3 regions of the Bradyrhizobium sp. GCM10028915 genome follow, and region 3 is predicted to be linked to each of the others. Evidence: predicted binding sites of a transcription regulator. Region 3 holds the regulator's gene; each other region holds the start of a gene.
The links. Region 3 encodes PhoB, which activates phosphate uptake and scavenging genes when phosphate is short. Its sites were predicted from a motif close to TGTCATNNANCTGTCAT; they were not measured.
Positions count from the first base shown of each region.

Region 1: ACFQX9_RS38335 (UDP-2,3-diacylglucosamine diphosphatase) is a predicted target of PhoB. The motif match lies at 8,713-8,729, and genes of this name have one in related genera.
Region 2: ACFQX9_RS38475 (YbhN family protein) is a predicted target of PhoB. The motif match lies at 6,090-6,106, and genes of this name have one in related genera.

Region 1 is NZ_JBHTFN010000072.1:126,690-137,376, forward strand. It holds gene ACFQX9_RS38290 (SRPBCC family protein) at 79-495, shown strand; gene ACFQX9_RS38295 (DUF1127 domain-containing protein) at 781-1,059, shown strand; gene ACFQX9_RS38300 (xanthine dehydrogenase family protein molybdopterin-binding subunit) at 1,337-3,646, shown strand; gene ACFQX9_RS38305 (cytochrome c) at 3,735-4,181, shown strand; gene ACFQX9_RS38310 (cystathionine gamma-synthase family protein) at 4,471-5,766, shown strand; gene ACFQX9_RS38315 (CHRD domain-containing protein) at 5,845-6,261, opposite strand; gene ACFQX9_RS38320 (c-type cytochrome) at 6,417-7,346, shown strand; gene ACFQX9_RS38325 (Lrp/AsnC family transcriptional regulator) at 7,371-7,616, opposite strand; gene thiD (bifunctional hydroxymethylpyrimidine kinase/phosphomethylpyrimidine kinase) at 7,746-8,546, shown strand; gene ACFQX9_RS38335 (UDP-2,3-diacylglucosamine diphosphatase) at 8,753-9,565, shown strand; gene ACFQX9_RS38340 (glycosyltransferase family 4 protein) at 9,579-10,622, shown strand; gene ACFQX9_RS38345 (threonine/serine dehydratase) at 10,685-10,687, shown strand, end outside.
Region 2 is NZ_JBHTFN010000072.1:166,494-177,180, reverse strand. It holds gene ACFQX9_RS38505 (YdcF family protein) at 1-103, opposite strand, end outside; gene ACFQX9_RS38500 (hypothetical protein) at 180-767, opposite strand; gene ACFQX9_RS38495 (hypothetical protein) at 847-1,281, shown strand; gene ACFQX9_RS38490 (EAL domain-containing protein) at 1,284-3,683, opposite strand; gene ACFQX9_RS38485 (MFS transporter) at 3,796-5,199, opposite strand; gene ACFQX9_RS38480 (ferritin-like domain-containing protein) at 5,354-5,860, opposite strand; gene ACFQX9_RS38475 (YbhN family protein) at 6,277-7,359, shown strand; gene ACFQX9_RS38470 (hypothetical protein) at 7,514-9,466, shown strand; gene ACFQX9_RS38465 (MFS transporter) at 9,765-10,687, shown strand, end outside.
Region 3 is NZ_JBHTFN010000065.1:643,312-653,998, reverse strand. It holds gene ACFQX9_RS32780 (haloalkane dehalogenase) at 1-86, shown strand, start outside; gene ACFQX9_RS32775 (hypothetical protein) at 114-245, opposite strand; gene ACFQX9_RS32770 (UPF0104 family protein) at 596-1,651, shown strand; gene ACFQX9_RS32765 (ATP-binding protein) at 1,685-2,983, shown strand; gene pstS (phosphate ABC transporter substrate-binding protein PstS) at 3,127-4,140, shown strand; gene pstC (phosphate ABC transporter permease subunit PstC) at 4,240-5,229, shown strand; gene pstA (phosphate ABC transporter permease PstA) at 5,234-6,079, shown strand; gene pstB (phosphate ABC transporter ATP-binding protein PstB) at 6,076-6,897, shown strand; gene phoU (phosphate signaling complex protein PhoU) at 6,908-7,624, shown strand; gene phoB (phosphate regulon transcriptional regulator PhoB) at 7,647-8,354, shown strand; gene ACFQX9_RS32730 (GcrA family cell cycle regulator) at 8,593-9,105, opposite strand; gene ACFQX9_RS32725 (aspartate aminotransferase family protein) at 9,561-10,687, shown strand, end outside.

The DNA of each region.
Region 1 (10,687 bases), on a different contig from region 3:
GTGCGGCGGATGGACCCTGCACACGTGACGTGATGCCGTCACCTCGAGCCGGCAAAATTCGAACCAGGAGCACTGTTTATGAGGATCACCGTCGAAACCAACGTAGCAGCCCCCATCGATCAGGTCTGGCGCGCTTATACGACGCCTGCCGACATCATGAAGTGGAACGCCGCGTCCGACGACTGGCATACGACCAAGGCGACCGTCGACCTGCGAGAAGGCGGTGTCTTCTCGTCGCGCATGGAGGCCAAGGACGGCAGCATGGGCTTTGACTTCGCCGGTACCTACACGAAAATCGTCGAGCACAAGCGGATCGAATACGCGTTCGGCGAGCGAAATGCGGAAGTCGAGTTTGTGCCCGGCCCGAAGGGCATTCTGGTTCGCGTGGTCTTCGATGGCGAATCGACGCACTCGGTCGAGCAGCAGCAAGGCGGTTGGCAGGCAATCCTCGACAACTTCGCACGATACGTGGAAGCGAAGCAGACGAAGTCCTGAGGCGTGCGTAGGGGCAAGAAAGCGCCAGAATAAGGGGCTCGCTTCCAGGGTGCAACCGACCTCCACACATCTCTTGATTTTGCGCGATTGCTGTGGTAATTGCGGCGCATGATCAAATCAGCGCGCAAACTCAACCGCAACCACATGACCCGCTTCGGCCGGGCCGTGGAAGGAGTCGCGCGCTAGAAATTCGACGACGACATCTTTTCACCAGGCCCCGCCGGCATCGGACGGGGCCTTTTGTTTGGCCACGCTTCCCTGGCGGCACAACAGCAGGAGCGTGCGATGCCACCCCAACAGACGATCATGACATCCGAGCCGGAGAGGCTCCCCCTCGAGCTTGCCTCGACGTGGAGCATCCCAGGCTTGCTCGCGCGATACTGGCGTGCGCTCCAGGACTGGCGCTGGCGGCACGGCCCACAAATCGCCTTGCGGGACCTGAGTGACCGGGAGCTGATGGATATCGGCCTGACGCGCGGCGAGATCGACTACATCTCGCCGGAACGGGCTATCGATAGGCTGAGGGATCACGCCAGAGATCTATGGAGCCGCGGGGGGATGTAACTGATGAGCCATCCGAAGCGGAGATGCGCTTTGCGAGCAAGCAGCCGTCAGCACGGCTGCTTGTTCTCAGGCGTGCACTGCGGGCGGGTTCGGCAACTATCATGCCATCAAGCGGACCGTTCCTCACGGCGAAATGACCGAGTTGCGGCGCTCCCGTTCCATCCTGCTCTGACAGGTGAGGGCGCTGGACGGTTTTCGCATGGCTAAACCCGTTTGCCTTGCCAGTTTTTCCACGGCAATATGCCGGCAAAACAACCATGAGAAACGGGACGAGAAAATGGCGGCTCCCATCAAGTTCGGCGTTGGCCAAAGCGTGTTGCGCAAGGAGGATGACGCGCTCATCCGCGGCAAGGGCCGCTATACCGACGATTATGCGCCGCAGGCCGTGCTTCACGCCCTGATGCTGCGCTCGCCGCATGCGCATGCCAAATACACCATCGATGCGAGCCGCGCCCGCACCCTTCCCGGCGTCGCGCTGATCCTGACCGCCGATGACGTTGGGGATCTCGGCAATCTGCCCTGCCTGTTCAATCTCGAGACAGATCCCTTCACCGGCCCGCCTTACCCGATCCTCGCCAAGGACGAGGTGCGCCATGTCGGCGATTCCATCGCCTTCGTGGTCGCCGAGACCATCGACCAGGCCCGCGACGCGATCGAGGCGATCGAGGTCAAATGGAGCCCGCTGCCGGCAGTGACCGGCGTCGTCAATGCCGTGAAGAAGGGCGCGCCGCAGGTCTGGCCGGACAAGCCCGGCAACGTGCTGTTCGACGTCTCGATCGGTGACAAGAAAGCGACCGAAGCTGCCTTTGCGAAAGCGCATGCGGTGGCCGAGATCTCGATCGTCAATCCGCGCGTGGTCGCGAACTTCATGGAGACGCGCGCGGCGGTGTGCGAATACGACGCCAAGCGCGACCATCTGACGCTGACGGTCGGCAGCCAGGGCAGCCATCGCCTGCGCGATATCCTCTGCCAGAACGTGCTCAACATTCCGACCGACAAGATGCGGGTGATCTGCCCCGACGTCGGCGGCGGCTTCGGCACCAAGCTGTTTCCCTATCGGGAATACGCCCTGTTGGCAGTCGCCGCGCGAAAGCTGAAGAAGGCGGTGAAATGGGCGGCCGACCGCACCGAGCATTTCATGGGCGACGCGCAGGGCCGCGACAACGTCACCACCGCGAAGATGGCGCTGGCCGAGGACGGCAAGTTCCTCGCGATGGATTGCGACCTGATGGGCGACATGGGCGCGTATCTGTCGACCTTCGGGCCCTATATCCCGCATGGCGGCGCCGGCATGCTGCCGGGCCTCTACGACATCCAGGCGTTCCACTGCCGGGTGCGCACCATCTTCACCAACAGCGTGCCGGTCGATGCCTATCGCGGCGCCGGGCGGCCCGAGGCTGCTTACGTCATCGAACGTCTCGTGGACGCCTGCGCGCGAAAACTCGACATGACGGTGGATGCCATCCGCCGCAAGAATTTCATCCAGCCGAAGGCGCTGCCCTACAAGACCGCGACCGGCAAAGTCTACGATTCCGGCGACTTCGCCGCGCATCTGAAGCGCGCGATGGAGATCGCCGATTGGAAGGAGTTTGGCAAGCGCGCCAAGGCGGCCAAGAAGAACGGCCTGATCCGCGGCATCGGACTTGCGAGCTATGTTGAGGTCTGCGGCACCATGGGCGAGGAGACCGCCAATGTGCGGATGGACCCCAATGGCGATATCACCGTCCTGATCGGCACCCAGTCGAGCGGGCAGGGCCACCAGACCGCCTATGCGCAGATCGTTGCCGAGCAGTTCGGCGTGGCGCCCGAGCGCGTGCACGTCCACCAGGGCGACACCGACATGATCGCCACGGGCCTCGGGACCGGCGGCTCGGCTTCGATCCCGTCGGGCGGTGTCAGCGTCGAGCGCGCGACCCGCGAGCTCGGGCAGAAGCTGAAGGAAATCGCGGCCCAGGCGCTGGAAGCCAGCGCCGGCGACCTCGAGATCACCGACGGCATCGTGCGCATCGCCGGCACCGACCGCTCGATCTCGTTCGCCGATCTCGCCAAGCGACCCGGCGCGGATCCCTCGAAGCTGAACGCGAGCGCGACCTTCGCCAGCGCCGACGGCACCTATCCCAACGGCACCCATGTGGCGGAGGTCGAGATCGATCCGGCCACCGGCATCATCAAAATCGTCAACTACGTGATCGTCGACGATTTCGGCATGACGCTCAATCCACTGCTGCTGGCCGGCCAGGTCCATGGCGGCGCCATGCAGGGCATCGGCCAGGCGCTGATGGAGCAGGTGGTCTATGGCGCGGGCGACGGCCAGCTCGTCACCGCGACCTTCATGGACTACGCGCTGCCGCGCGCGGCGGACGGCCCGGCCTTCGTGTTCGAGACGGCCAACGTTCCCTGCAAGACCAATCCGCTGGGGGTGAAGGGCGCGGGCGAGGCCGGTGCGATCGGGTCCTGCCCGGCGGTCGTCAACGCCATCGTCGACGGGCTGTGGCGCGAATACAAGATCGACCACATCGACATGCCGGCGACCCCGGAACGGGTGTGGATCGCCATCAACGAGCACCATCGCCGTCACAGCCTGTGACAATCTTCCACGGGAATGAAATCTGCCGAGCGGTGTTGGCCCATTGAGGGGTCAGCACGATCCTGCATCAAGGAAAGGGATTTTGCGAATGAAGCGAGTGTTGGTGGTTGGGGGTGCGCTCCTGCTCGGTATGGGCGCGGTTTGGGCACAACAGGACTCCGTCAAGGAAGTGCAGACTCTCATGAAGGGCAACGGCAAGAACGCCGGCGCAGTGGCGGCCATGGTCAAGGGCGAGAAGCCCTATGATCAGGCCACTGTGGACAGCGCGCTGGCGCAGTTCGAGGACACCGCCAAGAAGCTGCCGCACCTGTTTCCGGCGAGCGCAAAGGGTATGAAGCCCGACGGCGACTACAGCGCCTCGCCGAAGATCTGGGAGGACAAGGCCGGGTTCGATGCCAAGGTCGCGAGCTTCGCCAAGGTCGTCGGCGAGGCCAAGGGCAAGATCAAGGATCTCGACTCGCTCAAGGCGAATTTCCCCGCGGTCGGCAAGGAATGCGGCGGCTGCCACGAGACGTTTCGTGTGAAGAACGGTTGACGGAAGAAAAAGATTCGTAGCCCGGATTGCGCTTTGCTCCATCCGGGCTACTAGGAATCGGGAAAAAGCGGTTGCGAAAGCAGCCGCTTTTTCCATGTCGGCGCGCAGCGCTGCTGGAAATTCTATCCGCAAGGCCTGACGGATCGCTGCCGGAGCAGCTATCTTTGCTCCAGCCGCCGCGGCATTGGCGTGAGCTTTTGACGCTGACGCATCTCTCTCCTGACTGCGTCACGACATCAGGAGTTCCAACCCGCGGCGAGCGCCTCAATCAGCAACAGCGAGACAAGCCATGGTAAAACCGTTCCCGTCTAAGACGCACATCGGCAACCATATGCTGCATCCGGAAACGCTGATGCTGACCTATGGCTACGATCCGCAATTGTCGGAAGGCGCGGTCAAGCCGCCGGTGTTCCTGACCTCGACCTTCGTGTTCAAGACGGCCGAGGACGGGCAGGACTTCTTCGATTTCGTCTCCGGCCGGCGTGAGCCGCCGGAAGGGATGGGCGCAGGCCTGGTCTATTCGCGTTTCAATCACCCCAACAGCGAAATCGTCGAGGACAGGCTCGCGATCTACGAGCGCACCGAGAGCTGTGCGCTGTTCTCATCCGGCATGGCGGCCATCGCGACCACGATCCTGGCGTTCGTCCGCCCCGGCGACGTCATTCTGCACTCGCAGCCGCTCTACGGCGGCACGGAAACGCTGCTGACGAATACGCTTGCGCGTCTGTCGATCGGCGCCGTCGGCTTCGCCGATGGCGTCGATGAAGCCGTGATCAGCCAGGCCGCGGAGGAGGCCATGCGCAAGGGCCGGGTTTCGATGATCCTGATCGAGACCCCGGCCAACCCGACCAACGGGCTGGTCGACATCGCGATGATGCGGCGTGTCGCTGAGAGCATCGGAAAGACCCAAGGACACGTTCCGATCATCGCCTGCGACAATACGCTGCTCGGACCGGTGTTTCAGCGACCGATCGAGCACGGCGCCGATATTTCCCTGTACTCGCTCACGAAATATGTCGGCGGTCATTCAGATCTGATCGCGGGCGCCGCGCTCGGCGCGAAGGCGGTGGTGAAAGGCATCAAGGCGCTGCGGGGCGCCATCGGCACCCAGCTCGATCCGCATTCCTGCTGGATGATCAACCGCTCGCTCGAGACGCTGAGCCTGCGCATGGAAAAGGCGGATGCGAATGCGCGCCTCGTGGCGGACTATCTGCGCGATCATCCCAAAGTGGCCAAGGTGCACTATCTCGGTCATCACGACGCGGCGTCGCCGGACGGACTTGTGTTTGCGCGGCAATGCTCGGGGGCAGGGTCCACGTTCTCGTTCGACATCGTCGGCGGCAAGGCCGCCGCCATGAAATTCCTCAACGCGCTGCAAATCCTCAAGCTGGCGGTGAGCCTTGGTGGAACGGAGTCGCTTGCGAGCCTGCCTGCCACCATGACCCACTCCGGCGTCCCCGCTGACATCCGCCGGAAGATCGGCGTGCTCGATTCCACGATCCGGCTGTCGATCGGCATCGAGCACCCGTCGGATTTGATCGCCGACCTCGCGCAGGCGCTGAACGCAGCCGAACCTGAGGTGTGACGCCTGCGCCAGCGCTACGCGGAATCGAAAAGGGCGGTTGCGCAAGCAGCCGCCCCTTTTGTTGGATCGCTCGAAAGCTTACTTCGTCACCTGACCGCGGATCTCGCCGCCCGGATTGGCCGCGGTGTGGATGTTGACGTAGAGTTTGCCGCCGAGCAGATCGGCGGCCTGCGCGTCGGTCAGCGTCGCCGAGCCCTCGGCCGGGCTGGTCGCAGCGCCTGGGATCGGGATCGCAACGCCGGCGTTCTTGCCGGGCTCGGCAGGTCCGTGGAAATGCGCGGCGGTGGCGGGCCCGGACAGGCCGGAATAGGTGACCTTCCAGGACAGCTTCTTGCTGGCGGCGTCGTAATCCAGATCGGCCGTTCCGGTGCCGCTGCTGGTCGTTGCGGGGACCTCGGACTTGGCGTCGAGCGTTGCTTTCAGCTTTTCCGCGCTGGCCGAACCCGCAAAAGCAACGGCGCCAAGCACTGACATGGCGATGACGATCTTGTTCATGATTTTTCTCCCTGCTGAACCCGTTTGGGCTGCCAAACTTCCAACAGCCGGCATTGCAGTTTATTCCCGTTTCAGGCCGCGGTGGGCTAAATTCTTCGTGGCTGGAGCCGCGAGGACATCGGTCATAAGCTTCGCCGCGATGACGAAAGGACCGCATGTTGCGACGAACAATCTCCGTGGCGCTGCTCGCCGCACTCGCCACAGCCGGCGTCTATTGGTGGCTCAGCGCGCCGGTGGGGGCGGCCGTCGGCACCGCGCCTGCCCGCGTCCCTGATCTTGCCAATGGCCAGGTGATGTTCAACGCCGGCGGCTGCGCCTCATGCCATGCCGTCCCCGACCAGCCCGATCGTCTCAGGCTCGGCGGCGGCGTCGCGATCAAGTCGCCGTTCGGAACGTTCTACGCGCCGAACATCTCGTCCGATCCGACCGATGGCATCGGCAAATGGAACGATGCCGAATTCGTCAATGCGGTGATGCACGGGGTCTCGCCGGACGGAGGGCATTATTTTCCGGCCTTTCCCTATACGTCCTATCAGCACGCCAGGCGCGAGGACGTGATCGATCTCTTTGCGTACCTGAAAACGCTGCCGGCCGTCGCAGGCAAGGTGCGCGACCACGATGTGCGCTTTCCGTTCAACATCCGGCGTAACGTCGGCATTTGGAAATTCTTATTTCTGGACGACAAGCCCTTCGTCCCCGACAGCGCGAAGTCACCGCAGTGGAATCGCGGCGCCTATCTCGTCAACAGTTTTGGCCATTGCGCGGAATGCCACAGCCCGCGCAACGCGCTTGGCGGCATCACCGCCGCACAACGCTTCGCTGGAGGCCCCAATCCGGAAGGCGAGGGATGGGTGCCCAACATCACCCAGAAGGGCCTTGGCGAGTGGAGCGCGAAGGATATTGCCTATTTCCTGAAGACCGGCGAATTGCCCGACGGCGACAGCGTCGGCGGCGCGATGACGCGGGTGATCAAGAACACCTCGCAACTGCCGGACGACGATCTCGCGGCGATGGCGGACTATCTCAAATCGCTGCCGCCGGTGGACGGTCCGCCGCGTCCCAAGCGCAAGGAGGGCGGCGCCTGATCAGGCCCGCTCTTTTCCGGACGGTCAACTCGCGCCAAACGCCTTGAAGGTGATGATGGTGAGGGTGTCCTGGATGCCGGGCAGCACCTGCACCTTCTCGTTGACGAAGTGGCCGATATCGGTGTCGTTGTCGACGTAGAACTTCACCAGCAGGTCGTATTGCCCGGCCGTGGAATAGATCTCGGAGGCGATCTCGGCTTCGGCAAGCGCATTGGCGACCACATAGGATTGGCCGAGCTTGCATTTGATCTGGACGAAAAAGGGAACCATCGCGGTCACTCCGAAAGCATATCTGACGGCTAATAGGCCAAACCCGGCCGGATTTAGCAAGCGAACTTGCTGGGCTGGGAGAGGCGCGCTAGGACGGGCCATGGCTTCGAAAACGCTGAAGATCGCCCCATGACGACACCCGTAGCGCTGACCATTGCCGGCTCCGATTCGAGCGGCGGCGCCGGCATCCAGGCCGACCTGAAGACCTTCGCCGCGCTCCGCGTTTTTGGCGCTTCGGCCATCACGGCGCTGACGGCGCAGAACACGCGCGGCGTCACCGGCATTCACGCGGTGCCCGCCGAATTCGTCACCGCGCAGATCGACGCGGTGTTTTCCGATCTCGAGGTCGGCGCGGTCAAGATCGGCATGGTGGCGCAAGCCGCCAGCATCGATGCGATCGCGGCCGCGCTGTCGCGCTGGGCGCCCGGGCATATCGTGCTCGATCCCGTGATGGTGGCGACGTCGGGCGATCGCCTGCTCGCGTCCGATGCCGTCGATGCCCTGCGCATCAAGCTGATGCCGCTGGCCTCGGTGATCACACCCAATCTGCCCGAGGCCGCGGCTCTGCTCGACGAGCCGGTCGCGGCCAGCGAGGCCGAGATCGAAAGCCAGGGGCGCCGGCTGCTGGCGCTCGGCTGTCGTGCGGTCCTGATCAAGGGCGGCCACGGCGAGGGCGCCGAGAGTATCGATTATCTCGTCGATGCCAGCACCACGATCGCGCTCGCCGCGCCGCGCGTTGCCACAAGCAACACCCATGGCACCGGCTGCTCGCTGTCCTCGGCGGTCGCCGCAGGGCTCGCCAGGGGCGAGGATCTCGAGCGCGCCGTGCGCAACGCCAAGGCCTGGATCAGCGCGGCGATCGCGGCCGCCGATCGCTTCAGCGTCGGCCACGGCCACGGCCCGATCCATCATTTCCACAAATTTTACTGAACGCCGCTCGCGAGCGCGCCACCGCTAGTCCGTCCCGCCATGCAGCTCCGGGTTCTTGCGGAGGGCGCTGCGACGCCATGTCGCCTGATTGTCGCATGCGACTGATATTCGCGGGGTGGGCGAGGCAAGCGCGATTCGTATCTGAGGGTGCCTCAAAGGTTCGATTGGTCATCCCCCTGTCACGGGACATTGTTACAGGCTGGCGCATGGGAAGTTACGATGTGAGTGACGAGAGCCCGGAGCGGCGCTTTCGCACGTTGTTCATCTCCGACGTTCATCTCGGAGCCCGCGGTTCTCAAGCCGATCTTCTGCTCGATTTCCTGCGTTTCCATGATGCCGACACGATCTATCTCGTCGGCGATATCGTCGACGGCTGGGCGCTGAAATCGAGCTGGCATTGGCCGCAATCGCATAACGACCTCGTCCAGAAGCTTTTGCGCAAGGCGCGCAAGGGCGCCAAGGTCATCTACATCCCCGGCAATCACGATGAGTTCCTGCGCAACTATTACGGCACGCATTTCGGCGGCATCGACGTGGTCGAGAACACCGTCCACATCGGCGCGGACGGCAGGCGTTATCTCGTCATCCACGGTGACATCTTCGACCTCGTGGTGCAGAACGCACGCTGGCTCGCCCATCTCGGCGACAAGGCCTACGATTTCGCGATTCAGCTCAATCGCTTCGTCAACTTCTTCCGGCGCATGTTCAAGGTGCCCTATTGGTCGCTGTCGCAATGGGCCAAGCAGAAGGTCAAGAACGCCGTCAACTATATCGGCGCATTCGAGCAGGCACTCGCTGCCGAGGCACGGCGCCACGACGCCGACGGCGTGATCTGCGGTCACATCCATTACGCGGTGATCCGCGACGAGGGCGGAATCCGCTACATGAATTGCGGCGACTGGGTCGAGAGCTGTACGGCGCTGGTCGAGCACGACGACGGCCATTTCGAGATCATCACCTGGGCGGACCAGGCCGAGAAGCCGGCACAGGTCCCGCAGGTCGCAGCCAGAGCTGCATGACAAAGGCAGCCTGATGCGCATCCTGGTCGCGACCGACGCCTGGCACCCGCAAGTCAACGGTGTGGTTCGGACGCTGACCAAGCTTGCCGACGCCGCCAAAAGTCTCGACGTCGAATTCTCGTTCCTGACGCCGCAATCGTTCCGCACCTTTGCGATGCCGAGCTATCGGGACGTGCGGGTGGCCATGCCGCGCCCGGGCAGAATCGCGAAGCTGATCGAAGAGGCGCGCCCGGACAGCATCCACATCGCGACGGAGGGGCCGATCGGCCTGATGGTCCGCCGCTATTGCCGGCAGCGCAAGCTGCCCTTCACGACCAGCTTCCACACCCGCTTTCCCGAATATGTCCGCGCCCGCGTGCCGGTGCCGGGCTCGCTGATCTGGCGGGCGCTGCGCCGATTCCATAGCCCCAGCCGCGCCGTGATGGCGGCGACGCCGGCGCTCGCCAGTGAGCTGACCGAGCGCGGCTTCGACAATGTCGTGCTGTGGCCGCGCGGCGTCGACCCCCATCTGTTCCATCCCCGCGAGATTGATCTCTGCCTGCCGGCGCCGGTGTTCCTCTCGGTCGGCCGCGTTGCCGTGGAGAAGAATCTCGAGGCGTTCCTCGACCTCGAGCTGCCCGGCACCAAGGTGATCGTCGGTGACGGCCCGGCGCGTGTCGCGCTGGAGGAGGCCTATCCGGACGCGATCTTCCTCGGCGAAAAGCACGGCGAGGAGCTGGCGGACATCTATGCTGCGGCCGACGTCTTCGTATTTCCGAGCAAGACCGACACGTTCGGCCTGGTCCTGCTCGAAGCGCTGGCGAGCGGCCTGCCGGTCGCGGCTTTCCCGGTGAAGGGCCCCCGCGACGTGATCGGCGATGCGCCGGTTGGCGCGCTCGATCACGATCTGCGCAGCGCCTGCTTTGCCGCGCTCGACATCTCCCGGCAGGACTGCGTGGAATTCGCCGCCAACTACACCTGGGAGGCCTCGGCCCGGGCTTTTATCGACAGCATTTTGGCCGTCGGCGCGGTAATGCCCGGCCGAAACGGGGCAGAGCCGGCGCGATTCGTCGCCTGAGAGCCCAAAGCCTCGCGCGGAGATGCCTTGCCCGGGCCTCATCCGGCGCGATAACATCAGGCATG
Region 2 (10,687 bases), on a different contig from region 3:
GGAGGTCCGCCGGCTGCAGCGGCGTATCGATGAGATGGGCGCGGTTGATCTCGGAGATCTCATCCGCCGAAGGCCTCCGCGTGCTGCGATCCAGGGTTGACATGGCAGCACGATGCGACACCGCCGCAACGGCGCGAAGTCACGTTTGATTGCGGCCCATTGCACCAAAGGCAAGGCATTTAGGGCAGCAACGCTCTCGGCAGGCGATCGAAGCTGTAGCTCCGCGGCTGGTTACGCCGGACGAAACCGCCGATCTGCCAGGCGAACAGCGCGGCAAAACCGATGATGAACAGCGCGCCGGCGAATTCGCCGATCGCGAGCGCCCGGACCAGTAGCCCCGTCATCGCCACTGCAAGCACCGCAAGAAAAGCCAGCATTGTCGCGTAGGTCTTGCGGCCAAGGCCCGCGGTCAATTCGGCGCGGCTGCCGGCCTGCGCCATGCGCGCGTGCAGCGCGACGACGAAGTTGCGAAATCCATTGTCCTGCGGCGCCATCAGGGCCGCGGTCTGCCAGCTCGTGGACAGGATCGCGATGCGGCCGCCACTGGCATGGCTGACATCGGCGCGAAAGCGGTGCTGCTGCATCGACACCGGGCGGAACGACAGCCGGATTGCACTGATCTCGTCATAACGCCACAGCGAGCTGCGGCCGCCGATGTGCCAGGACAGCCCCTCCTCCGTCAGTTCGAAGCGATGCGCCGAGCCGATCAGCGATGCCTTGTAGGCATAGCTCGCGCCCGCAGCCATCTCAGCTCCCGAATCCCGCATCTTCACAATCGATCCTATCCGGGCGATCCACTCTGCGATCCGCTTGCGTGAGCGCCCTGCCCCATCCTACAAGCGAGACATGGCTGAGACGATTTTTTTTCCGCGCCGCCTGATTCTCGGCGCCGCCGTGATCTCCGGCGTGCTGCTCGCGCTTGCCGTGCACATGCTGGGCGCGCGCTACGGGCTCGATCTCGGCGGTCTCTGGCACTCGGACACGCAGGAGTTCATACCGGCGGGCGCGGCGATCGCCTGGTGGCTGATCGCCTCCGTCGGCTTCTCCGGCGGCTATTTCACGGCGACATTGATGCAGAGCGCCGTCTCGGGCCAGATCCCGCAACGGATGCGACAATTCCTGATCGCGGTCGGCGTGCTGCTGCTTGCGGGTGCTGGCCAGGTGGCCTCGGCGCCGAGCCCGGTGCCGACGGTCTCGGGCGTGCTGGCCGGAATTGCCGCGCTGGGCCTCGGTGCTGTGATGGCGTTCTGCGGCGCGCATTTCGCACTGCGCCGCGGCTAACCTCAGGCGGTTGCGCGCAACGGCGGTCGGTCCAGCATGATCGCGACATCGGAAGCCGGCCGCGGCTTGCTGAACAGATAGCCCTGCGCCTGGGTGCAGCCTTCGCGCCGGAGCAGCTCGAGTTGCCCGTCGTTCTCGACCCCCTCTGCCGTGGTGACGATGCCGAGGCTGCGGCCGAGGCCAGTCACGGCACGGATGATCGCCATGGAATCCTCGCGCGTCGCGAGTTCCGACACGAAGGAGCGGTCGATCTTGATCTTGTCGAACGGGAAGCTGCGCAGATAACTCAGGGACGAATAGCCGGTGCCGAAATCGTCGAGCGAGATGCGCACGCCCATTGCGCGCAGCTCGTGCAGGGTGGTCAGCGTCGCCTCACTGTTCTGCAGCAGCACGGATTCGGTGATCTCGAGTTCGAGGCGGCGCGCGTCGAGGCCCGACAACGCCAACGCCTCGGTCACGGATGCGATCAGATTTGGGTTCCTGAACTGCACGGGCGACAGGTTGACCGCGACGTCGACATCGTCAGGCCAGGTCGCGGCGTCGGTGCAGGCGGAGCGTAGCACGAAATCGCCGAGCTGGATGATGAGGCCGGTCTCCTCGGCCAATGGAATGAAGCTGAGGGGCGCGATCAGGCCGCGCTGCGGATGATTCCAGCGCAGCAGCGCCTCGAACGCGACGACGCGACCGCTGGCGACGTCGCGGATCGGCTGGTAGTACGGCTGGAACTCGTCACGTTGCAGCGCCGCGCGCATATCCATCTCCAGCAGACGCCGTGCTTGTGCGCGCGCATCCATGCCGGTCTCGAAGAAGCGATAGGTCCCGCGACCATCCGCCTTGGCGCGGTACAGCGCGAGGTCGGCGTTCTTCAGCAGTTCATCGGGATTGTCGCCGTCCTGCGGGGACAGCGAGATGCCGATGGAGACACCGATGATGATCTGATGGTCGTCGATCTCGTAAGGCGCCGAGATCACCTCGACCAGGCGGCCGGCAAGGGACCTTGCCGCGGCTTCCTCGGAACGTCCGATCTGGACCACGGCGAATTCGTCGCCACCGAGCCGCGCCACGGTGTCGCTCTCCCCGACGGTGACCTTCAGCCTGCGCCCGACCTCCTTGAGCAGCGCATCGCCGGTGGGGTGGCCGAGCGAGTCGTTGATGTCCTTGAAGTGATCGAGATCGAGACAAAGCACGGCGAGCTGGTCGCCCGATCCGGTCCGGCGCAGTCCCTGCACGAGCTGCTCGTGGAACAGCACGCGGTTCGGCAAACTGGTCAGCGCGTCATGGCGGGCCATGTGCGAGATCTTGGCCTGGGCCTCCAGCCATTCGGTGATATCCTCGAAGGTCGCGACCCAGCCACCACCCTGCATCGGCTGGTTGACGACCCGGATGGAGCGGCCGAACCTGGTCACGATGTCGGTCGTGGTGCGGCTCTCGCGCGCGTCGGCGACGAGGCGCGCGAAGAATTCGCCGGCATCGCCCTGCCACTGACCCTTCGCCTGCTCCTCCCGCAGCACGTCGACCAGCAGTCGGCCGGTGAGCAGGATGTCGGTGCGGCCAAGCATCGCAGCATAACGCTCGTTGAACAGGATGATCTTGCCGTCCGCATCGAACATGCACAGTCCCTGCGACATGTTCTCGAGCGCGGTATCCAGCACGACCTGCTGGCGGCCCAGTTCGCCCTTGGCGCGGCGATCGAGCAGCGCGGCCACCAGCGCAATCGCGATGATCGCAACTGCGGCACCCGCGGTAACAAAGGACAATGAGGCCGGCGGGATCGATAACCCGCTGATCGCGAGCGTCGGATCCGGCGTCAGAACGACAGCGCCCATTGCGGTGAAATGATGTGCGACGATGGCGACCGTCAGCAGTGTGCTTGCGGTCAGCGCGTGGAAGAGGTCGTCGCGCCGCGCAGCGACGAACAGCGCGAGCGCCGCGAAAACAATTCCGAACAGTACCGAGGCGGCAACCGTGCTCCCGATCCAGTCGACCCGTGCCGGCATCTCCAGGGCCGCCATTCCGGTATAATGCATCGTCGCGACCCCGGTGCCGACGATGGCGCCGCCGAGCACGATCCACGGCGCGCGCGCGGAAGATGCTGCGAGACTCAGCCCCACAAAGGTTACGGAGATCGCGAAGATCAGCGAAAGGATCGTCACCGGGATGTTGTAGGCGCCGGCGCCGCCAGGCCCGTAGGCGAGCATCGCGATGAAATGCGTCGCCCATATGCCGCATCCGCTGACGGCCGCATCCAAGGCGATCCAGGCCAGGCGCCCCGGGCCGTGCGTCGCACGTGCCCGGTGGAACAGGCTGATCGCCGCCGCGCTTGCGAGCAGGCACACCGCGCCGCCAAGCGCGACGAGCCGCCAGTCGTGCTCCTCGGTGAGACAGTAGAGAACTTGATGCATTGCGGGCCCCTATCGACCCACACTTGAGCCGACAGAGATGGACAGTCGGTAACCGGCTACGTGCCTGTTTCGGGGATGGTGAACGGAAGCTGTGTTCAATCGCTCGGATTGTTCATCCGCGCGAAGGCGCGCCGAGGCCGATCACGGCGGCGGCGAGCAGCAGCACGGCCGCCGACACGACCAGCGACAGGTGCAGGCCGGTCACAAACGCGCCTTCCGAGGCCACCAGCGAACCGAACAGCGCAACGCCGAGCACGCTGCCTGTCTGCCGCGTCGCGTTCAGGACGCCCGCCGCGATGCCGGAGCGTGCCTTCTCGACGCTGCCCAGCAAGGTCGAGGTCAGCGGCGGCACCAGCAGCCCAAGTCCGCTGCTGATCGCGATCATCTGCGCAAAGATCGCCCAATAGCTTGTGCCGGCCTCGATCCACAGCAGGCCGAGACAGCCGAGCGCCGAGACGCAGGCTCCGACGACGATGGTCGGGCACGGGCCGATACGCTCGGCGAGGCGCGGGGCCAGCAGATTGACCGGCAGCACCACCGCCATCATCGGCACGAAGGCGAGACCGGTCCACCACGCTGACAGGCCGTTGATCCTCTGGAAGTAAAGGCTGAGCACGAAGATCAACCCGTAAATCGCGACGTTCACGAGCAGGCCGACGAGCGCGGTCAGGCTGAACAGCCGGTGATCGAACAGGGACAGGGGCAGCATCGGCTGCGTCGCGCGGCTCTCGCGCCAGACGAACAGCACCGCCAGGAGAGCGGCTGAAGCGAACGACGCGAGCACAGCCGGATGCTGCCAGCCAAGCGCGCCTCCCTCGATGATCGCGCCGGCGAGCGCCCCCAGCGCGCCAATTGCCGCGAGCTGGCCGGGCAGATCGATCTCGCGTGAGGGCGCGCGCGTGGTCTCGGTCGCATAGCGCCAACTCAGCCAAAGGCCGATGAGGCCGATCGGAAGGTTGACGAGAAAGATCGCGCGCCAGCCGACCAGCGTGATCAGCGCGCCGCCGACGAAGGGGCCCGCGGTGAGCGCGAGGCTCGCACCAGCCGCCCAGATCGCGACGGCGCGGCCGCGCTCGCGGTCGTCCGGATAGGCATGATTGAGCAGGGCAAGAGAATTCGGCACCAGGATCGCCGCCGCCAGGCCCTGGACCAGCCGCGCCCCAATCAGCACGGTCGCATTGGGCGACAGCGCACAGGCGAGCGAGGCCGCGGTGAAGATTGCGAAGCCCGCCATGAAGACGCGCTTGGCGCCGATTCGGTCGCCGAGCGCGCCGGCCGTCAGGATGAAGGCGGCAAACGCAATGGTGTAGGCGCTGACAACCCATTGCAGCTCAGCGACGCCGCCGCCGAGCGTCCTGCCCATCGCGTCGAGCGCGGTGTTGACGATGGTGACGTCAAGTTGCACCACGCCATAACCAAGGCTCATCGCGGCAAGGGTGAGGGACGTCGCAAGCCGGGAGCCGGAATGCGGCACGCCGGCTTCGAAGGCTTCGTATCTGGCGGTGCTTACTCGCATGCTCCCATCTCGGTTGCAGCCCCATGCGAACGATACGCTTCCTGCCCCTCGTCATGTTACGACAAGGGTCGAATGATGGATGCGGGACGGATGCGTCATGTTCGAGCGTCGCGCGGATGACCGCGCGACGCTCGATCCTGGCTACGCCTGGCCCTCAGCTCGCAGCGCGCAGATTCACCTTGCTCTCGGCGATCGTGGTCAGCTTCTTGTCGGTCGCCTTCTCTTCTTCCAACGTCTTGGCGAGCACGCTGGCGCAGTCGTTGCGGCCGAGTTGCTTGGCCCAGGCGATCAGGCTGCCGTAGCGGACGATCTCATAATGCTCCGCCGCCTGTGCCGCGTTGATCAGCGCGGCGTCGAGCACTGCCTTGTCGGCGACTTCGCCGGCGGTCTCGTCGGCTTCCTCGATGATGCCGTCGATCGCGGGGCAATCGACCGCCTTCACCTGCGCACCGTGCATCTTGAACACTTCCTCGAGGCGCTTGACGTGCTCCCTGGTTTCTTCGAGGTGCGTCAAAAATCCCTGCTTCAGCTGCGGATCGGTCGCCTTATCCGCCATTTTCGGCAGAGCCTTGGTGAGCTGCTGCTCGGCGTAATAGATGTCCTGGAGCTGATGCACGAACAGGTCGTTCATGGTCTTGATGTCTTTTGTGAACAATCCCATCGGTCCGATCCTCTCGGGTTGTGGGAACACGGAGGCACCGGCTCGCAGGAGAAGCCGGTTATTCCGCCATGTTCGATTGCTGATGGGGCACTAACCAGCGCACGGCATCGTCGTTCCAAAAAAGCCCGCATCCCTTGCGCTGGAACAATGCCGGCCATGCAGGGTCTGAGACTATGTCACGGACGGACGCGACCGGTGCCACGACTCATATGCTTAACGAGCGTCCGATGTGAACCGCGTATGACAAAGTAGCTGGTCCAAGGCAGAACCTATCCTTGTCAAGGGCTGCACAAGTCACTGTTTTTGCCTTAAATGAGCTACATCATGCCTAGCGATCCAAGCCCACATCGGGCACTGATCGCATCCGACCGGCCAATGTCTGGCCTGGTCGGTCTTGCCCCCCGCCGGGAGGATGAATGCACGGACTGCTGACCGCGCTCAAGCGCGGCTTCAAGAGATGGATCGGCTGGCGGCGACTCGGCGTTGCGGCGAGCGTCTTCATCATCGCGTTCGCGATCACCACGCTGGTGCGGACGCTCAAGGGCATCGACACCGGGGTCATCCTGACCGCGTTGACCGAGATCCCCCGCGGCAATATCGGGCTGGCGGCGATCTGCGTATGCTTCGCGTTCTGTACGCTGACCTTCTACGACTTTTTTGCACTGCGAACGATCGGCAAGAAGCACGTGCCTTATCGCATCGCAGCGCTCTCCAGCTTCACGTCCTATTCGATCGGCCACAATATCGGCGCCACCGTCTTCACCGGCGGCGCGATCCGCTTCCGGATCTATTCGGATTACGGGCTGAATGCGATCGACGTCGCAAAAATCTGCTTTCTGTCGGGCCTGACCTTCTGGCTCGGTAACATCTTCGTGCTCTCGATCGGCATGGCCATCCATCCGGATGCCGCCTCCTACATGGATCAGCTGCCGTCGTCGATCAACCGGCTGATTGCGATCGGCGGCCTCGCCTCGATCGGCGCCTATCTGGTCTGGCTGTGCATGGGCGAGAAGCGCCGCGAGCTTGGCCAGAAAGGCTGGAAGGTGGTGCTGCCCTCAGCGCCGCTGACGCTGGTGCAGATCCTGATCGGTGTCGTCGATCTCGGATTCTGCGCGCTGGCGATGTACCTTCTGGTGCCGGCCACTCCGCAGATCGACTTCCTGTCGCTCTCCGTGGTGTTCATTTTGGCGACTTTGCTCGGCTTCGCCAGCCACGCCCCCGGCTCGCTCGGCGTGTTCGACGCCGCCATGCTGGTGGCGCTGCCCGAATTCGGCCGCGAGCAGCTTCTGGCCACGCTCCTCGTCTTCCGCATCCTCTATTTCGTGATCCCGTTCGGTCTTGCCATCTCCATCATGGGCGCACGCGAGCTCTGGATGAATGTGGTGGAGCCCTGGCAGGAGCGCCGACGGCTGGCGGAGGCCTGCGCGCAGGCCAACCTGCCCAAGCAGGTGGCAGCGATGGAGCGCGAGCGGTCGCTGCGGCAGGCCAGCAAACGCTGAGCGTGATCCGGAAAAGTGCGAAGCGCTTTTCCGGAAAGATCATGCTCCCACGATAGTCCGCTAGACGCCGACTGGCAAAACCGTCAAACCAATGTTGCAGGCGGAGGGCAGCTCTCTTATTTCCGCCTCAACTTTGCCGTTGAAGACGCGGGCCATGATCCCTTTCTTCCATCGCCGTTTCCTCGCCGGTGCCCTGCTGCTCGCCGGGCTCCTCACCGCCTTCCCGCCGGAGCGGACGGCCGCGCAGGACGCGGGCGCCATGCAGATCAGCTGGGAGGTGCGCAACCGCTTCCGGCTGTTCCGCGAGGAGCGCGACTTCCTGCTCCATGTCGAGAACGCGCGTAACCGCAGCATCCTCGCCGCCGAGCAATCGCTGGAGCTCCAGAGCGAGGGCCGCGGCTGGGCCCGCAACATGGTCAACCGGCTCTGCATCGACCTCCAAGGCCGGGTCAACCAGCCCTGCACCCGCGACAACACGAAGGAAAACTACCTCACCCCGATCGACCATCCCGTCACCGTGCGCCTCGCCGGCCCGGTGCCGGTCGGCGCCACCTGCGCCTGGTCGTTCGACGACGGCGACGGGCCGCAGCAATCCACCTTCGACTGCGCCGAGCCGATCAATCTGCGGGTCCGCTACGGCAAGCAGACGGTCGCGAGCGTCGATGTCTCCTCCGGCTCCGATCCGACCCAGCGGGTCCAGACCGAGATCCAGGTCCGCGACATCTTCGTCGCTGGCCTCGGAGACAGCATCGCCTCGGGCGAAGGCAATCCGGACCGGCCGCTGGCGCTGTCGGACGAAGGTTTTTGCTTCCGCTCCTATCTCGGCACCGCCGGCGCGCAGTATTATCGGCCGAGCCGCGCCGGCTTCAAGGGCGGCCGCGCTTGCGAAGCGCCGGATACGCTTGCCAACTGGCAGCGCTACAGCGCCCTCTGGTTCAACTCGCCTTGCCACCGATCGCTCTACAGCTATCAGGCCCGCACCGCGCTGGCGCTTGCGGTACGCTACACCCACGTCGCGGTGACCTTTCTGCCGCTCGCCTGCACCGGCGCCAGCATCAGCGACGGGCTGCTCGGCTCGCAACGCGCCCGCGAATGCCCGCCCGGCAAGACCGGCGTCTGCAACATCAGCGTGAACGCGCAGGTCGCCGAGCTGCGCGAGGCGCTGACCGCCGCCAGGAAACGCCAGCCCGAGCGCACGCTCGACCTCGTGCTGCTCTCGGTCGGCGCGAACGACGTCTATTTCTCCGGCCTCGTCGCCGACGTGATCGTCGAGACCGCAACCGAGCGCGCGATTTTCCGCCGCTCCGGCGTGATGGCGAGCGTCGATGATTCCCGCGATGCGCTGGCGCGCGAACTGCCGCAGAATTTCGTCAAGCTGCGCGAGGCGCTGAAGCCGCTGGTCGGCGGCGACCTCTCGCATGTGGTCTACGTCTCCTATGCCAACCCGGCGCTCGCCGATGGCGGCGTGCCCTGCCGCGGCGGCCGCGCCGGCTTCGACGTTCATCCGTCCTTCAACGCCGATCCGCAGCGCCTCGCCCGCGTCTCGACTTTCGTCGACACTGAATTCCTGCCGCAACTCAAGGGGCTCGCCACCTGCACCCGTGGCGCGCTGTGCCGCGATCCCGAGGCCGACCGCATGACCTTCGTGGATTCGCATCAGGCGGCGTTCGCCGATCACGGCTTCTGCGCGCATTCGGGCAACGATCCCGAATTCGACCGCACCTGCTTTGCCGAGAACGGCCAGAGCTTCAATCCTGATATCGTGAGTGCGGCGAGCCAGCCGATGCTGTGCGGCCGCGGCGCCTCCGAATTCCGCGCCTATTTGCCGCGCGCGCGGTGGATCCGCGACGCCAACGACAGCTATTTCGCCGCGATGACCTATCCGCAAGGCTTGCCGGCGGCGAGCCAGCCGACCGACATCCACGACGCGACCTGGGGCGTGCTCTCCGCCGTCTATGGCGGCGCCGTGCATCCGAGCGCCGAAGGCCACGCCGCGATGGCGGACGCGGCACTGCCGGCGGCAAGCGCCGTGCTGGGTCTGGATGCGGCACCGCCGGGCGTGACACGCGGGCTGCTCGCGCCGCTGCTGCCGGCCGCGCGGCAGTAGACGCGCGCAGCCTCTACCCGCACACTGTCATCGCCCGCGCAGGCGGGCGATCCAGTACTCCGTGACAGACGTGATTGAATCGAGACGTCGCGGCGTACTGGATTCCCCGCCTTCGCGGGAATGACAACGGCGCGCGTGGTGCGATCGGGTTCGCCGTCACCTCGATCGTTCCTCCCACCTGCCGTTCCATCAATCCAAAAGCAGCATCGATCGATACTGCCTTGAACTTGGACACTTTGCCGCGCGCGCCTCTAGGAATCGCAGTGGGGAAACGTTTCGAGTTCTAAGGAGGCGCGCAATGAGCGCAGTGATGTCCGCAGCGGATGTGAGAAGGTCTCGCGTCAGGCTGTTCATCGTGACCATGTTGTTCCTGGTCACGACCGTCAATTATGCCGACCGCGCCACGTTGTCGATCGCGGGCCCCGCGCTCTCCAAGGAGCTGCACCTCGATCCCGTCGCGATCGGCTACATCTTCTCGGCGTTCGGATGGTCCTATGTGATCGCGCAGGTGCCGGGCGGTTGGCTGCTCGACCGCTACGGCTCCCGGCTTGTCTATGCCTTCAGCATCATCGTCTGGTCGCTGTTCACGACGATGCAGGGCTGGGTCGGCTTCTTCAGCGCCGGCACCGCGATCACCGTGCTGTTCGGCCTACGCTTCCTCGTCGGTATCGCCGAAGCGCCGTCTTTCCCCGCCAACGCCCGCATCGTTGCGGCCTGGTTTCCGGGCAATGAGCGCGGCACCGCGTCTGCGTTCTTCAATTCCGGGCAGTATTTCGCCACCGTGATCTTCGCACCCTTGATGGGCTGGATCGCGCACGACTACGGCTGGCGCTACGTATTCTTCGTGATGGGCGCGCTCGGAATCGTCATGGGCCTGGTCTGGATCAAGACCGTCTACGGGCCGAAAGAGCACCCCGGCATCAACGAGGCCGAATTCGATTACATCAAGGCAGGGGGTGCGCTGGTCGACCTCGACGCTCCCAAGGAAGAGCGCGCGCCCGAGGCCGGCTCCGGATGGGAGCATATCCGCCAGTTGCTCTCCAACCGCATGATGCTCGGCGTCTATCTCGGCCAGTACTGCATCAACACGCTGACTTATTTCTTCCTGACCTGGTTCCCGGTCTACCTCGTCAAGGAGCGCGGCCTGTCGATCCTGCAAGCCGGCTTCGTCGCGACGCTGCCGGCGCTGTGCGGCTTCATCGGCGGCGTGCTCGGCGGCGT
Region 3 (10,687 bases):
AGGAGGATCACCCCGAGGCGATCGGGCGCTCCGTCGCCGGCTGGATCGCGGGCATCGAGGCAGTGCGCCCGCAGCTTGCGGCCTGAGCAGAACGCTACCTCCGAACGACGTGCTCATCGCGGCCGCTGGCGGGCGGCCGCAATGACGTCTGTGATGTCGCAGTGCAACCGGATGATCGAGCGCGAGCCGTCGGCCACGTAATCGTGCGCGCCGCAGCGGCCGCGCGCGGCGCGACCCTCTTTCAACAGCGAAATCCCGCCCATAGATTGATTTCGACTTAAGCCGTGACGGAACATTGTACGGCCGAAATCATCAAAACTTCATGGCGTCTGCGCCAGGATGGCCATGGAGATTCGCGTCAGGCTTGCCGCCGAAAGCGCCAAACCGTGCATCAGGAGCCCGCAACCTGCCTAAAACCTTGAAGCCACGACTTTTTGTTCGAATTGTCGAATTCCACTCCGCCCCAAAACGCGCTAGTGGAGGGGCAGGGGGCATGCGCGATGCCGGAGCCGCCGGCGAGGATTCGTCGGGTGCCTGCGTGTCGTCCGCCTGTTCGCCGGCCACCCTGGCCGCTGAAGCGTTGTTCGAGGTTTAGATGCTGGAAGCCATACGCAGGGCGATGTCGTTTCTGCGCCAGAAGCAAATCCTGCATAAGCTTGGAGTTGTGATCAGCGTCGCGGTCATCGGCATCGCTTGCTATGTGCTCTACCACATGCTGCGCGGCATCGATGTCAACGAAGTCCTCGAAGCGATCAAGAGCACCGAGCCGAGCCAGATCGCGATGGCGGCGCTGTTCGTCGCTGCGGGCTATTTCACGCTGACCTTCTACGACCTGTTCGCCGTGCGCGCGATCGGCCATCCCCACGTGCCCTATCGGATTAACGCGCTCGCTGCCTTCACCAGCTATTCGATCGGCCACAATGTCGGCGCCAGCGTCTTCACCGGCGGCGCGGTGCGCTACCGCATCTATTCCGCCTACGGCCTGAACGCGATCGACGTCGCAAAGATCTGCTTCCTCGCCGGCCTGACCTTCTGGCTCGGCAATGCCGCGGTGCTGGGCCTCGGCATCTCCTATCATCCGGAAGCCGCGGCCTCGATCGACATGCTTCCGCCCTGGCTGAACCGGATGCTGGCGATGATGATCATCGTCGGACTGATCGCTTACGTGGTCTGGGTCTGGACCCAGCCGCGCATGGTCGGCCGCGGGCCCTGGACCGTGATGCTGCCGGGCGGCCCGCTGACGCTGCTCCAGATCGCGATCGGCATCATCGATCTCGGCTTCTGCGCGCTCGCGATGTACGTGCTGGTCCCTGACGAGCCCAATCTCGGTTTCGTGGTGGTCGCGGTGATCTTCGTCTCGGCCACGCTGCTCGGCTTTGCCAGCCATTCGCCCGGAGGCCTTGGCGTGTTCGACGCGGCGATGCTGGTCGGGCTCTGGCAGATGGACCGCGAGGAGCTGCTGGGCGGGATGCTGCTGTTCCGCGTCCTCTATTATCTGTCCCCTTTCGTCATTTCTGTAATCTTGCTGACGTTTCGCGAAGTTATCATCGGCGCGCGATCGAAGCGCCTGCAGCAGGCGGCGCTCAAGCTCGACCCCGGCCCCGCGCCTGAAGCCGCTTACGTGAGAAAGCGCAGCGACAGCGGCGCCTGACCGGCGCAAGGCCTTTTGGAGAAGCCCGCCCCGATGGCGATCGACGCCCCAACTTCTCCCTCCTCCCCGCCCTGGTCCGACCGGCTGCGGCACTCGACCGTCATCCTGATCGCCGCGGCGCTCGCGCTATCCGTGGTGGTCTCGCTGGGGGAATTATCGGCGCTGCATGCGATTGCGGTGTTCCTCTGCATCGCGGCCGCAGCGCTGATCCCGTGGCGCCTGCACGATACCGCCGCCTCGCGCGAAGAGACCCGCCGCGTCAACCCGGTCGAGAGCGCGGCGGTCGCCGCAGTGGTCGCCGGCATGCCCGATCCCGCGGTCCTGCTCGACCGCGCCGGCCGCGTCATCCATCTCAACGCCGCAGCCGCCCAGCTCGCGCCGGCACTGCGCCGGAATGAGCTCGCCCAGTTCGCGCTGCGCTCGCCCGAGATCATCACGGCGCTGCGCGAGTCGATCGCGACCACCGAGCCGCGGCGCGCGACCTATCTCGACCATGTCCCGGTCGACCGCTGGATGGAGCTGACCATCACGCCGGTGCCGGTGCCGACCACCTTTGGCGGCGCCGACAAATGCATGCTGATGACCTTTCACGACCAGACGCCGCTGCGCCGGGTCGAGGAAATGCGGGCCGATTTCGTCGCCAATGCCAGCCACGAGCTGCGCACGCCGCTGGCCGCGCTGTCCGGCTTCATCGACACGCTCCAGGGCCAGGCCAAGGACGATCCCAAGGCGCGCGAGCGCTTCCTCGGCATCATGCACAACCAAGCCACCCGGATGGCGCGCCTGATCGACGATCTCTTGTCGCTGTCGCGGGTGGAGCTGTCGGCCCATGTGCGGCCCGACACCCTGGTCGACCTGCTGCCGATCATCTTGCAGGTCGCCGATGGGCTCGAACCGCTGGCGCGGGAACGCCAGGTCGAGGTCGAGACCCAGCTGCCCGAGACCCCGGTGCTGATCGCGGGGGACCGCGAGGAGTTGCTCCGCCTGTTCGAGAATTTGATCGAGAACGCGCTCAAATACGGCGCCTCCGGTGGACGCATTATCGTGTCGCTGATATCAGGCGCGGCCCCTGATGGAACTCAGGAAATCCGTGTGCTGGTCCGGGATTTCGGCCCCGGCATCGCGCCGGAGCACCTGCCGCGGCTGACCGAGCGCTTCTACCGGGTCGATGTCGGCGACAGCCGCTCGCAGGGCGGCACCGGCCTGGGATTGTCGCTGGTGAAACATATTCTTAACCGTCATCGCGGCCGGCTTTTGATCGAAAGCGTGCCCAAACAGGGCGCCACTTTCACCGCCTGTTTTCCCCAGGGCAAGCCTGCGGCTCTGAGCTAAATTCCAGCGATTTCAGCTGCTTAACACTGTCATCCGACTGTCACCAAACCTTCGTAAAAGCTCAGCTGTCCGCTCCTAAAGGGGCGGCACGGGGAGCGCGATCGGGCGCGGATGGCGCTTCGCTCCCCTGTATGGAGACCAGCATGAATTTCCTCAAAACACTCGTCGCTGCTGGCATGGTCGCCGCATCGACGACGGCGGCCTTTGCTGCCGACATCACCGGAGCCGGCGCGACGTTCCCGTTCCCGATCTATTCCAAATGGGCCGACGCCTACAAGAAGGAGACCGGCAACGGTCTGAACTACCAGTCGATCGGCTCCGGCGGCGGCATTAAGCAGATCCAGGCCAAGACCGTGACCTTCGGCGCCAGCGATGCGCCGCTCAAGGCCGAGCAGCTCGAGAAGGACGGCCTCGTCCAGTGGCCGATGGTGATGGGTGCCATCGTGCCCGTCGTCAACATCGAGGGCGTGAAGCCCGGTGAACTGGTGTTCGACGGCGAGACGCTGGCCAGCATCTATCTCGGCAAGATCACCAAATGGGACGACGCCGCGATCAAGAAGCTCAACCCGAACGTGAAGCTGCCCTCGGAGGCCATCACCGTGGTCCGCCGTTCGGACGGTTCGGGCACCACCTTCAACTTCACCAACTACCTCGCCAAGGCCAGCGCGGATTGGAAGAGCAAGGTCGGTGAGGGTACCGCGGTCGAGTGGCCGGTCGGCGTCGGCGCCAAGGGCAATGAAGGCGTGTCCGGCAACATCAGCCAGACCAAGAACTCGATTGGCTATGTCGAGTACGCCTATGCCAAGCAGAACAAGCTGACCTACACCGGTCTCATCAACAAGGCCGGCAAGCCTGTGCAGCCCACCGTCGAAGCCTTCCAGGCGGCCGCCTCCAACGCCGACTGGGCCAAGGCTCCCGGCTACTACGTCATCCTGACCGACCAGCCCGGCGAGAAATCCTGGCCGATCACGGCGGCGACCTTCATCCTCATGCACAAGGACGCCACCGACAAGGCGGCCTCGCAGGAAGCCATCAAATTCTTCCGCTGGGCCTTCAAGAGCGGCGGCAAGGCGGCTGAAGAGCTCGACTACATCCCGATGCCGGATCCGGTCGTTCAGCTGATCGAGAAGACCTGGGCTGCCGACATCAAGAGCTAGGTTCGCGACGCTCGTGCCCCCGGATGCGCTGCGCTGCATCCGGGGCACGGACCAACAAAAAACGTATACTATCTGGTACAGGGGATCGGCGTGGCAGAGATGGCCGTTCAGAGCGATGTAATCGACGACGCCGGACCGTATAACCGCGCCAAGGCCTTGAGCGCGTTCAAGCTCGGCGACGTTACCTTCTACTGGATTACGCGGCTCTCCGCGATCTCGGTGCTTCTGATCCTCGGCGGCATCATCATTTCGCTGATCGTCGGCGCTTTCCCGGCGATGAAAGAATACGGCGTCTCCTTCCTGTGGACGCAGCGCTGGGCGCCCTCCGCAGATCCGCCGGTGCTCGGCGCGCTCGGGCCGATGTACGGCACGCTCGTCACCTCCTTCATCGCGATGCTGATCGCCATTCCCGTGGGTCTCGGCATTGCGATCTTCCTCACCGAGCTCTGCCCGCAATGGCTGCGCCGCCCGATCGGCATGGCAATCGAGCTGCTCGCCGGTATTCCCTCGATCATCTACGGCATGTGGGGCTTCTTCGTGTTGGGTCCGTTCCTGGCCAACACGTTCCAGCCCTTCATGATCAAGATCTTCGACGGCGTTCCCGTGCTGGGCGCGATCTTCGCAGGTCCCCCGTCCTATCTCAGCCTGTTCAATGCCGCGCTGATCCTTGCCATCATGGTGCTGCCCTTCATCACCTCGATCTCGGTCGACGTGTTCAAGACGGTGCCTCCGGTCCTGAAGGAAGCCGCCTACGGCGTCGGCTGCACCACATGGGAAGTCGTCCGCAGCGTGGTGATCCCCTACACCCGGGTCGGCGTCATCGGCGGCATCATGCTGGCGCTGGGCCGCGCGCTCGGCGAGACCATGGCGGTGACCTTCATCATCGGCAACTCGTTCCGGATCTCGTCATCGATCTTTGCGCCGGGCACCACGATCTCGGCGGCGATCGCATCCGAGTTCGCCGAGAGCGACGGCCTGCACCAGTCCGGTCTGATCCTGCTCGGCCTCCTGCTGTTCGTGCTGACGTTCTTCGTGCTCGCAGCGGCGCGGTTGATGCTGATGCGGCTGGAAAAGAAGGCGGGGAATTAGCGCCATGAATCCGATCTATTCACGCCGCCGCCGCAAGGACATCGTCGTCCGCGGGCTCTGCATCGCCGCAACCGCCTTCGGCGTCACCTGGCTCGCGCTGATCCTGATCACGCTGCTCTACAACGGGCTGGCGGGACTCAATGTCCAGCTGTTCACCGAAAACACGCCGCCACCGGGATCGAACGAGGGCGGTCTGCTCAACGCCATCGTCGGCTCGCTGATCATGACCGTGATCGGCGTCGGCATCGGCGCGCCGCTCGGCATGTTCGCCGGCACCTATCTCGCCGAATACGGCCGCAATGACCGGCTGACCTCGGTGATCCGCTTCATCAACGACATCCTGCTCTCGGCGCCGTCGATCATCATCGGCCTGTTCATCTACGGCGCCGTGGTGGTGCCGATGCGCGGCTTCTCGGCGATCGCAGGCTCGCTCGCCCTCGCGGTCATCGTGATCCCGGTGGTGCTGCGCACGACCGAGGACATGCTGCTGCTGGTGCCGAACGCGTTGCGCGAGGCGGCCTCGGCGCTCGGCCTGCCGCGTTCGCTGGTGATCAAGCGGATCGCTTATCGGGCTGCCCGATCGGGTCTCATCACCGGCGTGCTGCTCGCGACCGCTCGCGTCGCCGGTGAAACCGCGCCGCTGCTGTTCACCGCGCTATCGAACCAGTTCTTCAGCCTCGGCCTGAACAAGACGATGGCGAACCTGCCTGTGACCATCAACAACTTCGTGCAGAGCCCCTATGCCTATTGGAAGCAGTTGGCCTGGAGCGGGGCGCTGCTCATCACCCTGACCGTTCTTGCCCTTAATATTTTCGCGCGCATCCTTGGCGCCGAGAGGACCGCAAAATGAGTGATCTTTCCGTGTCGATGAGCGCGTCCGGTGGACTGCCGCACGCGGCGGTGCTGCCCGAGGCGCCCCCCAAGGTGACCGTGCGTAACCTGAACTTCTATTACGGCGAGCACCATGCGCTGAAGAACATCAACCTGACGCTCGGCGCCAACCGTGTTACGGCGTTCATCGGACCGTCGGGCTGCGGCAAGTCGACCCTGCTGCGCATCTTCAACCGGATGTACGACCTCTATCCCGGCCAGCGCGCCACCGGTCAGCTGATGCTCGATCAGACCAACATCCTCGACCCCAGGCTGGACCTCAATTTGCTGCGCGCCCGCGTCGGCATGGTGTTCCAGAAGCCGACGCCGTTCCCGATGACGATCTACGAGAACATCGCGTTCGGCATCCGTCTCTATGAGAAGATCTCGAAGTCCGAGATGGACGGCCGCGTCGAGAAGGCGCTGCGCGGCGGCGCGCTGTGGAACGAGGTCAAGGACAAGCTCAACGCCTCCGGCCTGTCGCTCTCCGGCGGCCAGCAGCAGCGCCTCTGCATCGCCCGCACCGTCGCGGTGAGGCCCGAGGTGATCCTGTTCGACGAACCCTGTTCGGCGCTCGACCCGATCTCGACCGCCAAGGTCGAGGAGCTGATCCAGGAGCTGTCCGAGGATTACACGATTGCGATCGTCACCCACAACATGCAGCAGGCGGCGCGCGTCTCCGACAAGACCGCCTTCATGTATCTCGGCGAGTTGATCGAGTTCGACGACACCAGCAAGATCTTCACGTCGCCGTCCGATCGGCGCACGCAGGATTACATCACCGGCCGGTTCGGCTAGGAGACGCGACATGGGTTCTGAACATACCGCAAAGGCCTTCGACACCGACCTCCAGGAACTCACTCGCCTGGTCGCCGAGATGGGCGGCATCGCCGAGCGCATGATCGTCGAGTCCGTCGACGCGCTGATCCGCCGCGACGTCCCGCTCGGCCAGCGCGTCGTCGCCATCGACACCGAGCTCGACGCGCTGCAGAAGCGCATCGAGGAGCGTGCGGTGCTCACCATCGCCCGCCGCCAGCCGATGGCGGTCGATCTGCGCGAGATCGTCGGCGCCATGCGCGTCGCGACCGATCTCGAGCGCATCGGCGACCTCGCCAAGAACATGGGCAAGCGGGTTGCGGCGCTGGAGACGGACTTCCATCCGCTCAAGCTGTTCCGCGGCCTCGAGCACATGACCGACCTCGTGCAGCAGCAGGTCAAGTCGGTGCTGGACGCCTATGCCGCGCATGATTTGCCGGCGGCGATGGCGGTGTGGAAGGGCGACGAGGAAGTCGACGCCATCTGCACCTCGCTGTTCCGCGAACTCCTCACCTACATGATGGAGGATCCGCGCAATATCTCGTTCTGCATCCATTTGATGTTCTGCGCCAAGAACATCGAGCGGATCGGCGACCACGCCACCAATATCGCCGAGACCGTGTTCTACATGATCGAGGGCCAGGCGATCACCGACAAGCGGCCGAAGGGCGACATGACGACCTTTGCCAACACGGTACCGAACACCTGAAGACTTAAGGAGCGACGACCCGATGGGCGCACGCATTATGGTGGTTGAGGACGAGGAAGCCCTGACCGAGCTTCTCCGCTACAACCTCGAAGGCGACGGCTATGACGTCGAGACGGTGATGCGCGGCGACGACGCCGACACCCGCCTCAAGGAGCACATCCCCGATCTGATCGTGCTCGACTGGATGCTGCCGGGCCTGTCAGGCATCGAATTGTGCCGGCGGCTTCGCACCCGTCCCGAGACCAAGCAGCTTCCGATCATCATGCTCACCGCGCGCGGCGAGGAGAGCGAGCGGGTGCGGGGTCTTGCGACCGGCGCCGACGATTACATCGTCAAGCCGTTCTCGGTGCCGGAGCTGCTGGCGCGCGTGAAAGGCCTGCTGCGGCGCGCGAGCCCGGAGCGCCTCGCCACCGTCCTTGCTTTTGGCGACATCGAGCTCGACCGTGACAAGCGCCGCGTGGCGCGCTCGGGCCGGCCGATCGATCTCGGTCCGACCGAATATCGCCTGCTGGAGTTCTTCCTGGAGCATCCGGGGCGCGTGTTCTCGCGCGAGCAGCTGCTCGACAGCGTCTGGGGTCGCGACATCTATATCGACGAGCGCACCGTCGACGTGCATATCGGTCGCCTGCGCAAGCTGCTCAATCTCGGCCGCGAGCAGGACCCGATCCGCACCGTCCGCGGCGCCGGCTACGCGCTGGATGATCGCTTCGCGAAGGCGGAGCAGGTGTAGGGTTGCAGGCTTGTTTGTTGGCGAGCTGTCCCTGCATTCTCAGCCGTCGTCCCGGACAAGCGAGCGAAGCGAGCGCTGATCCGGGACCCATAACCACCGAACGTGGTTTGGCGAAGACTCGGAGTGACCCCTTCCGCACGATTATTGCGTGCTCGGAGTATGGGTCCCGGCCCCCCGTGCGCAATTGCGCACTAGGCCGGGACGACACTGAAATTGTTGAACTGTCTTCGCGTGACGACTAACGGGGACCCGGCTTTACCGGTGCGCGGCGCCGATCCGACGCGGGCTGGTACGCAACGCGCGAGTGCTGGGCGCAATAGGGCAGTCCGGACAGCGCCCTTCCACCGCAGAAGAAGAAGTCCGGGCTCGAGGGATCGCCGACCGGCCAGTGGCAGGTCGCCTCGTTCAATTCCAGCAGCGACAGCCGCTGGCTCATCGGCACCACGTTGTCGTAGGTGACCGGATCCGGCTCAGCCTCGACCTCGAAGGCCTGCGCCAGCGCGGTGTTGCCGCGCGAGATCGGGCGGCTCACCCGCATCATGTGCTGCGCGGGGCGCGCCTTGCGCGGCCGCGGCGCTGCCGATGATGGGCTCTTGGCGCGGCCCGAAAGGCCGAGCCTGTGCACTTTGCCGATCACGGCATTGCGGGTCACATTGCCGAGCTCCGCCGCGATCTGGCTGGCCGAAAGTCCGGCCTCCCAGAGCTTTTTCAGCTGCTCGACGCGATCATCGGACCAGGTCAAAACCGTCATTGCACCCTTTCCCTCGCTGCGCGCCAGCCATCCTGGGGCCTCGCAGCGAATGCCTAAGCCTTCAAAAACCCGTGCCGCCAGAATCCCTTAAGGCTCGCCGGGCGCGTCTTGAACGCCCGAACGTTTACGCCGGTACATAAGGACTTAAAGATCAGAACCACTGCACGAGATGTCGTATCTGACAATCCAAACGCTACAATATGGCGTGACTCCCGCGCAAGAGTCCGCCGACTCGCTTCCACATGTTCCGTGGCCATATCCCGCAAAATCGGCACCGCAAGACTACGGATTCAGCGTTTCGCGAGGCTTTCCGGGCGGCATTGACACCCGTTTCACCAGGCCTAAGATAGTCGCACGTGCCGCCCTCAAGAGGCGGCACGTTTCGTTTTCCGGGCCGGTCGATGGTGCGTTGCGCAATGCACGCTCACTCCGTCCGCAACATTCAAGTGACCATCATGACTAACAGCGCAGCGCCGCATTTGCTCCCCGTTTTCGCCAGGTCCGACCTTGGTTTCGAGCGTGGCGAAGGCTGCTGGCTGATCGCGACCAATGGCGAGCGCTATCTCGATTTCACCTCCGGGGTGGCGGTGAATGCGCTCGGCCATGCCCATCCGGCGCTGGTCGCGGCGTTGCAGGAGCAGGCCACGAAGCTCTGGCACATGTCGAATCTGTTCCAGAGCCCGGACGGCGAAAAGCTCGCCGCCCGCCTGTGCAATGAAAGTTTCGCGGATTTCGTGTTCTTCTGCAATTCCGGCGCCGAAGCGCTGGAATGCGTGATCAAGGTCGTGCGCCGTTATCACGCCGCAAAGGGTCATCCCGACCGCTATCGCATGATCACCTTCGAAGGCGCCTTCCATGGCCGCACGCTGGCGACGCTGGCCGCAACGGGATCGGCAAAATATCTCGAAGGTTTCGGCCCTCCGATGGAGGGCTTCGACCAGGTTGCGCATGGCGATCTCGATGCCGTGAAAAAGGCAATCGGTCCGCAGACCGCCGGCATCCTGATCGAGCCGATCCAGGGCGAGGGCGGTGTGCGTTCGGCAACGCCCGCCTTCCTGAGGGCGTTGCGCCAGCTCTGCGACGAGAAGGGTCTGTTGCTCGCCTTCGACGAGGTGCAGACCGGCATGGGCCGCACCGGCGATCTGTTCGCGTACCGCCGCCTTGGCGTCGAACCCGACGTGATGTCGCTGGCCAAGGCGCTCGGCGGCGGCTTCCCGATCGGCGCCTGCCTTGCGACCGCGGAAGCGGCGTCCGGCATGACGCCGGGCTCGCACGGCTCGACCTTCGGGGGCAATCCGCTCGCGATCGCGGCTGCGAACGCCGTGCTCGACGTCATGCTCAAGCCCGGCTTCTTCGACCACGTGCAGAGGATGTCGCTGCTGCTCAAGCAGAAGCTCGCCTCCGTGATCGACCGTCACGGCGATGTCGTCAGCGAAGTGCGCGGCGAGGGCCTCCTGATCGGCATCAAGGCCGTGGTGCCCTCCGGCGATCTCGTTGCAGCCTTGCGCGACCAAAAGCTGCTCACCGTCGGTGCCGGCGACAATGTCGTGCGTTTCCTGCCGCCTTTGATCGTCACCGAAGC